2 regions of the Pediococcus damnosus genome follow, and region 1 is predicted to be linked to the other one. Evidence: riboswitches for the same ligand, from Rfam matches in the RefSeq annotation. Region 1 holds a riboswitch; the other holds the start of a gene.
The links. Region 1 has a riboswitch for lysine ahead of lysA (diaminopimelate decarboxylase). Riboswitches for the same ligand answer to the same signal wherever they lie in the genome.

Region 2: it holds a riboswitch for lysine, as region 1 does, so the genes downstream of both, ADU73_RS01510 (amino acid permease) here and lysA (diaminopimelate decarboxylase) in region 1, are expected to answer to the same signal.

Annotation. Positions count from the first base shown of each region.
Region 1 covers NZ_CP012294.1:1,699,122-1,703,343, forward strand. The annotation lists gene dapF (diaminopimelate epimerase) at 1-586, opposite strand, end outside; gene ADU73_RS07880 (aspartate kinase) at 576-1,970, opposite strand; lysine riboswitch at 2,138-2,321, shown strand; gene lysA (diaminopimelate decarboxylase) at 2,425-3,732, shown strand; gene dapD (2,3,4,5-tetrahydropyridine-2,6-dicarboxylate N-acetyltransferase) at 3,840-4,222, shown strand, end outside.
Region 2 covers NZ_CP012294.1:307,290-311,511, forward strand. The annotation lists gene ADU73_RS01505 (deoxynucleoside kinase) at 178-810, opposite strand; gene ADU73_RS01510 (amino acid permease) at 940-2,409, opposite strand; lysine riboswitch at 2,538-2,722, opposite strand; gene ADU73_RS01515 (Rrf2 family transcriptional regulator) at 2,763-3,305, opposite strand; gene ADU73_RS01520 (GNAT family N-acetyltransferase) at 3,292-3,852, opposite strand; gene ADU73_RS01525 (LCP family protein) at 4,118-4,222, shown strand, end outside.

The DNA of each region.
Region 1 (4,222 bases):
TTTTTGCGTTTAATCGTTTCCCAAGATTGCCCAAATCATCAGAAGCCAGTTCTTCAGCAGAAACAAAACTAATTAGATGTGGATTGGGAACGGCCAGCGATGTGAATTTAAGGTTAGGTAAAAATTCTGGAACGGCTTGATCAATTAATTCGTCAGTATTTAAATTTTTAAATGGTAATTTTTCAGCCGCAAACGAAACGGGAGAAATCTCAACACTAAACGCCGGAACGTTGGGGGCAAAACTTTCTGATTTGCTAACTTGAAGATCCGCGTTTAATGTTTGGACTTTAAATTGGTCTAGGCTTAATTCTTGGGCCAGGTAACGAGAAACAGTTCGCAAACCATTACCACACATGGACGCTTCACTACCATCGGCATTAATCACTCGCATTTGGGCAACGGCACCTTCATGAGTAGCTTGATCAATAACTAAAACGCCATCGGATCCAGCTAAGATTCCGGTTTGTGGATTGGCAATTTTTTTTGTAAACTCTACCAGTTCTTGATCAGAGAGCTTGGTTTGTAATTTGGTTTGATCTAACAAGAAAAAGTGATTTTCTGAGCCATGAACTTTCTCAATTTGCATGGATTTTGCTCCCTTCATCATTTGTTGATTCGGTTGTGAAAAATTGTTGGTAAATTTGTTTAACCGCCTTGTGGGCATCGGCACGTTTGGTTCCCAACATAATGGAAATTCGTGAAGCACCCTGATTAATCATGTGAACCCCGATCCCATTTTTGGCGAGCGGGCGAATGATATTTTCGATGGTTCCAATTCGGGAACGCATCCCTTCGCCAACCACCATAATAATGGCGTAATCGTCGATCCAATCAAGCTGATCAGGGTGGAGGGTATTGCGGATATCATAGCACATTTCATGAATTGTTTGGTCATCTAACTGATTCTTATCGAAAATGATGGTTAAATCATCAATTCCTGAAGGCATATGTTCGTAAGAAACATCATATTTATACAAAATTTGGAGAAGTTTCAGCGTAAAACCGACTTCTTTGTTAAGCAAATAACGGTGTAAATACAAAGCGGCAAACCGTTCGGAACTGGCAACCCCTGTGATTGTGTTTTGCGGATGAAAATTTTCTTCAGGGACGATCAGAGTTCCTGGAAGTTCGGGATGATTGGTATTTTTTACGTTAATTGGCACTTGGCCTTCAATAGCGGGAATAATGGCCTCATCATGAAATACAGAGAAACCGGCGTAAGAAAGTTCCCGCATTTCCCGATAGGTCATTTTTTTAATGGCCTGCGGATGGGCAATGATTTTGGGATCAGCTGCGTAAATGGCGTTCACATCTGTAAAGTTTTCGTATAAATCAGCGTGAAGGCCACGGGCAACAATGGCACCGGTAATATCCGAGCCACCTCTTGAAAAAGTAGCAATTTGCCCATTGGGTGTAAATCCAAAAAAGCCGGGGAAAACGAGTTTTTTATCAGTAAATTTTAAGTGAGCTAAATTTTCATAGGTTTCGGGGCGTACGGTTGCATCGCTAGGATCATCAGTTACAATGATTCCTGCTTCAAACGGGTCAACAAAGCGCGCTGGGACGTTGAGATGATTTAGGACACTAGTTAGCAGCATGGCATTTAAACGCTCACCATGGGCCTTAAAAGCGGCCATGAGGTACTCATTACTTGGATAGTATTCATTTGGTAAGGATTTTAATTTAGTAATGATTTTTTGGATAGGTCTAGCCGGTAGCTCAAAAAATTCACCAATCGTTTGATAACGGTTGGCAATTTTTTCGATCACTGGAGTTGCGTCCTTATGATGAATAATGGCCTGGGCGTATTTAATTAGTAAATCAGTTACTTTGATATCGGCCGAAAATCGTTTTCCTGGTGCGGAAACGACAATGACTTGTCGCTTAGGATCTGCTTTGATAATGTCGATGACTTTTTGAAAATGAGCGCCGTCCGCTAAAGAACTTCCGCCAAATTTAACAACATTCATGATTAGTTATGCCACTCCCTAAAATAGTAAAAAATAGTTTTATTAGAACTTGATTAGTTATTGTGAATTTTAGCATTTTATTTTTGAATAGCAATAAAAATATTTCTTTTTGAGTTTGGTTTTGAGCGGGAGGGTTGACTATCTGTGAAAAGTATTATAAAATTTTTAATAATTTAAGAGGTTGCAACCAACATGAGTAATGAGCGGAGTTTCTATCAAACAAAGAAACTTGTGAAAGGGACGGTTGCCGAAGCGCTGGGCTTGGATAGGAGTTCAGTATGCTGGGACGTAGTTTAAGAGATTACGGACTGTCACAGCAAAACATGTCGGCTGTGGGGCGCTATCGACGATTGATACAGAATAATGAAAAATTAATTCTGGGATCTTTTTGTTTGCGCAAAACAAAAAGATCCCTTTTTTTATTTAAAAAATAGAATTTTACGGGGGAAATTTAATGGATGAGCAGTTGGAACCAAACAAAATTAATGTAGCGGGACATTTAACAATTGGTGGCGTCGATGCTACTGAGTTAGCTCACCAGTACGGGACACCCTTAATTGCTTATGACGTGGCAGCAATTCGTCAGCAATTTCGACGTTTTAATAAAGTTTTTGAAGAAAACCAGGTTGAATACGAAGTCAGTTATGCTAGCAAAGCTTTCGCGACCGTGGGGATGTTTCAAGTAGTTGCCCAGGAGAAGGGCCATATCGATGTTGTTTCTGGTGGGGAGTTGTATACGGCGATCAAGGCCGGTTTCCCAATGGATAAAATTAGTTTTCATGGGAATAACAAATCACGCGCTGAACTTGAAATGGCTGTTGAACATCAGATTGGTGTTGTCATCGTGGATAATTTTCATGAAATTGAGTTGCTAAGTGAGATCTTGGAACAAAAAAAGCAAACCATGAACGTCATGATTCGGATCACACCAGGAATTTCAGCGCACACGCATAAATATGATCAAACTGGACAAGAAGATAGTAAGTTTGGCTTTGATATTCAGTCGGGACAGGCTGAAGAGGCACTAAAACAAATTTTGACCAATCCTCGTATGACGATGATCGGCATTCATACTCATATTGGTTCACAAATTTTTGAGGTCGAAGGTTTTGTGATGGCGGCCAACAAGTTAGTAGATTTGGCTGCGGATTGGCATGACAAATTTGATTTGGATACACAAGTCCTAAACGTTGGGGGCGGCTTTGGGATTCGGTATACTAAGGAAGATGATCCGATTGCCCCTGAAAAGTTCGTGGATGCAATTATCAAGGCCGTTCAAAAACGGGTTGGACAACGTGATCTGAAAATGCCAGCAATCTGGATTGAACCAGGCCGCTCAATTGTTGGTCCGGCTGGATACAGCTTGTATACAATTGGATCCCGAAAAGATGTCCCCGGACTGTTGCCATATGTCACGGTGGATGGCGGCATGGGTGACAACATCCGTCCCGCTTTGTACCAGGCCGACTATGAAGCTGTTTTAGCTAATCGCGCAAGTGATAAAAATGAAGAAACAGTGCGGATTGCCGGTAAATATTGTGAATCTGGCGACATTCTGATTCAAAAGCAAGCTTTACCAAAATCACAACCAGGCGATACATTAGCGATTTTAGCAACGGGCGCTTATGGGTATTCAATGGCTTCAAATTATAATCGCAATCCAAGACCAGCAGTGGTATTTGTCGAAAATGGGCAGTCTAAACTGGTGGTTAAACGGGAAAGTTACGAGGATTTAGTTCGTCTGGATCAAGATTTTATTTAGATACTTGAATGCCATATAATGTAAGAAGAGAAAAATGTTTTAAAGTTGGCTTAATTAAACAAACTTAAAGTAGAAAAGCAACGAAATTTGAAGGGTAGGCTCAAGATATGGCAAAATTAGATGCACGCAAAATTATTGATTTTATTAGTAATTCTAAAAAGAAAACAGCAGTTAAAGTATATTTGAAAGGTGATTTAGCCAAACTTGATTTTCCTGCTAGTATTCAGAATTTTGTAGAAACAAAAGCTGGAACCATTTTTGGTGATTGGGCAGATGTTAAGCCATTTCTTGAGGCAAACAAGGCCGTGATTGATGATTACGTGGTTGAAAACGATGGTCGCAATACCGCCGTGCCATTGTTGGATACTAAGAACGTGAATGCCCGCATTGAACCAGGTGCGATCATTCGTGATCAGGTGGTCATTGGCGATAATGCCGTTATTATGATGGGTGCTTTAATTAACATTGGTGCTGAAATTGGCGAAGATAC
Region 2 (4,222 bases), 730 kb from region 1:
ACCAGCACCCTCAATTATGGTTAACGACCGCAGCCGTGTGAAATTGCTCACCCGTTTGAGCCTATCGGAGTTTCGATTGATAGCTTTCACTAATTCTATCTCGCTTTAAATCTACTTAAAAAAGGCTTTACGTTTATTATTTAATCCCATCATACCCGAAAATAGGTCAACAAACAACTAAATCTCGGCAATTTTTTTATCCACAATTTGAATGACTTTGTCGCGAGCCTTAGGATCCTCAACAAAATCAAACTGATCCCCATCGATCTGAATCTTGGGACTTTCATTATAATTGTCATACCACTCAACATAGCGTTGGTTCAAATCTTGATAATACTCATACAAACTTGGGTCATTATCAATTTGTTCATAGGAACGACCGCGTTTTTTAATCCGTGTCAACATCGTGTCAAACGAAATATTAATATCAATCAATAAATCGGGATTCTTTTTGTAATGAGTTTCTGGTAATTCTTCCATCATATTGGTTAACAAAGAATCATAAATTTGTACTTCTGTCTTGGTTGCGCGGCCTAAATCGGCATTTAAATGAAAAAGAAGTGAATCTTCATAAATTGAACGATCCATCACACTATTTTTAGTTTGAAAAGCTTCTTTGATTCCATCTAAACGACGATTCAAAAAGTAAATTTGCAGCAAAAACGCATAGCGCTTGGGATCTTTATAAAAAAGCGGCAAGATTTGGTTGTCATCAACTGATTCATAATAACCTTTTGTACCTAAATGTCGTGATAAAATTTCCGTTAACGTTGTTTTCCCTGCTCCAATTGGACCTGACAATGCAATCATTCGAAATACCCCTTTATTCATCTTTTAATACTATATATTGTAGCATGAACAGATTCAAAAACAATATATAGTTTAAAAATTCCCCGATTAGCCTAGTTTATTTTTATTACAGCATCTTGAATTATACACTTATTTCTTAGCTTTTCGAGCCTTTAAAATAAAATCAGGTTGCGTTAAATCAACTTCGTCCAAAGGAATCACATGAGTATGGTATTTAACTTTATAAAATACATACAACACAATAAAGATTGGCACACTGATGTAGCTAATCCCAATTGCTTTCCAGTTAAATGTCGCAAATGAGTGAAGATCCTGCCCAGCAATAACTAAGATACAGATTATAAAGGCAAAAATTGGGCCAAACGGGAACCATTTTGCATGATACCGCAGCTCTTCCACCTTATGTCCCTGTTTAATAAACGCGCGACGGAAACGGAAATGCGAGATGGCAATTCCTAACCAGGCGATAAATCCAGTTAAACCACTAGCAGCAACTAACCACATATAAATATGTGGACCCGCAATGCTAGAAATAAAGGTAAGTGCACCAACAACGGTAGTCCCAAGTAACGCCATCAATGGAATTCCTCGGTTAGTGGTTAAACTAAATGTTTTTGGCGCATACCCTTCCAGTGCCAGTGAGTAGAGCATTCTAGTCGACGCATACATCCCCGAGTTTGCCGATGAAATCACCGATGTTAAAATAACAGCGTTCATAACACTGGCCGCCCCAGCCAAACCAGCGCGTTGAAAGACCAAGGTAAAGGGACTAATCTTAACGTCACTTGCTGAAGATCCCAATAAATCAGGACTGGTATACGGAATAATACAGGCAATCACAAAAATTGCCAAAATATAGAACAAGATAATTCGCCAGAACACTTGGTTAATGGCCTTAGGAACACTTTCTTCTGGTGTTTCTGATTCTCCAGCTGTAATTCCAATTAATTCAGTCCCTTGAAATGAGAACCCAGCGACAACAAATACACTAAGAATCATAGGGATCCCACCGACAAACGGTGCTTTTTTATACGTGAAATTATTTAAATAGGTTGCGTGGCCGCCCATGATTCCAAAAATAACTGCCACCCCAACAATCAGGAAAATAATAACGGTAATAACTTTAATTAAGGCCATCCAATATTCAGTTTCACCAAAGGCTTTTACCGTGAGGGCGTTTACTGAAAAGATTAGTACTAACGCTACTACACTCCAGATCCACCCCGGAACATTTGGTAGCCAAAACTTCATAACAATTGAAACGGTACTGATATCCACGGCCAATGTAATGGCCCAGTTAAACCAATAATTCCACCCCATCGCAAATCCCAATGCGGGATCCACGTATTTCGTTGAATACGTTGCAAATGATCCTGAAACGGGCATATACGTGGCCATTTCACCTAAACTGGTCATCAAGAAATAGACCATAATTCCCATTGCGACATATGCCAATAAGGCCCCACCAGGACCTGCTTGTGAAATTGCTGATCCACTTGCCACAAACAATCCGGTTCCAATACTCCCACCGAGTGCAATCATTGAAATATGTCGTGTTTTCAATGAGCGATCGATGCTGTGATTCTCTTTTGCTGCCATAAACCTGTTTCCCCCTTGATTCTCGAATTAGAAAAGGTCTCGGCCAATCTTATTTTTAACCAACAAAAAAAGCCCTTTTGTATAACAAATCGCCATACAAAAAGACTTCCGATAAATTTCTCAGTCAAATCGTAGATAGCGCCCCGTAATGTTCTACAAACATTACGACAGTCCCTGACTTGTTAAACCAGGGCCCAACCCAAAGGTGAAAAAGTACCATCAAATTTCGGCCAACTCCCCTTTCACAACTCTTCATAGATGCTTTATCATCTTTGAGTTGTTACTTATGAATTTGGCAACCTCTTCTTTCGATATGATTTAATTATATACAAGCATACTTACTCTGACAACACCTAATCATCATTTAGATTGGATTCGGCATTTTCGATTTTTTTATTTAGTTCCAAAAAATTTGCTTGTAACTCTGCGTCTGACCCATTCCAATCAATTCCGGGAACAGTTGGTTCACCCATAATTTGGACCAGAATATCACTTAAACTTTGTTGTTTAAGATAGTTTCGCCACAAATTATCCGCATTTTGAAACGTTTTGTTCAAAACATTCTTGCCTCGTTTGGCAATTGGTCGGGCATCTGAAAAAATATTTTCAATGAATCCCATATCTGGATATGTTTTAATGGTCCCTTCACTAGCTTCCACAATATCTAATAATGAGATTTCGCTGGGATCTTTAGCCAGCCGAAAACCACCGTTATTTCCTGGAATTGAAGTAACCAATCCTGCCAACACAAGCTTCCGCATTATCTTTCGGAGATACGTTTCCGAACCTGTTAACCGTTTATGAATAACTGCCGTCGTTAATGGAATTCTCCGGTCCTGCGTGCACAATAACGCAATGATACATGCTGCCTGTTCAAACCCTTTAGTGAGTTGCATAATTACCGCCTTCTTTAAATCTTCGTTCTGTCAATTCATAATAAGTTTCTTGTTTCGGTGCAGGGTTCAAAACGCTCACTGGCAAGGTATGTTGCCCTGTCTGCTTAAACCCAAGGTGTTCTAAAAGAAGTTTTGAACGTTTATTTTCCGTGTAAGTACTCGCCAAGACAACATAGTCCCCATTCGTTTGAAAAACTTGTTGTAAAAGGTAACTAACTGCTTCCTTCATATAACCCTGACCCCAAAAGTCCTGATTCATCATATAGCCAATTTCAAATTTTTGAAAATCACGTTCCTGATGCTCATTACTAACTGAATACAATCCAATGCTCCCAATAACGGCTGCGCTTTGTTTTAAAGTGATGGCCCAAATATTTGTCCGCATAAGTTGCTGCAAAAAAAAATCGGTCTCAAACGAACTGCTAGAAACGCGAAACCCTGCCTGATCAGCAATTTCTTTGTTTTCAACAATTTCTTGAAGTTTAAACAAATCTCCCGACACAAAAGGTCGTAAATTCAGTCTCGGCGTTTTAATTTTTTTATCCACAGGTCTCTCCACCATCCGATCCAACGAATGCTTATCTAATTAAAGGATAACAGATTTCTTGCTTAGATAGGCAATTTTAATCAAAACTAATCGTGTCAAACAACTTTAATTTTGTTTGCGTTTTCGTAATGCCCTATAAATGTGATATAATTTTGATGTTTAAAAAAAGATTAAATCAAGATAAAATCCAATTTAATGGCTACTTAATCGGTTATGCTAAAGTAGATATCGACTTTTATTTTATATTGCTTCAGGAGGCAAATCAATGAATGAGGACCAAACACCCAAAAGATCCGAGCTGCACAACCACTTTAACGTTCCGCCAACCCGAACCGAAATGCATAAAGAATCGGAGAATGGTAACCAGAAC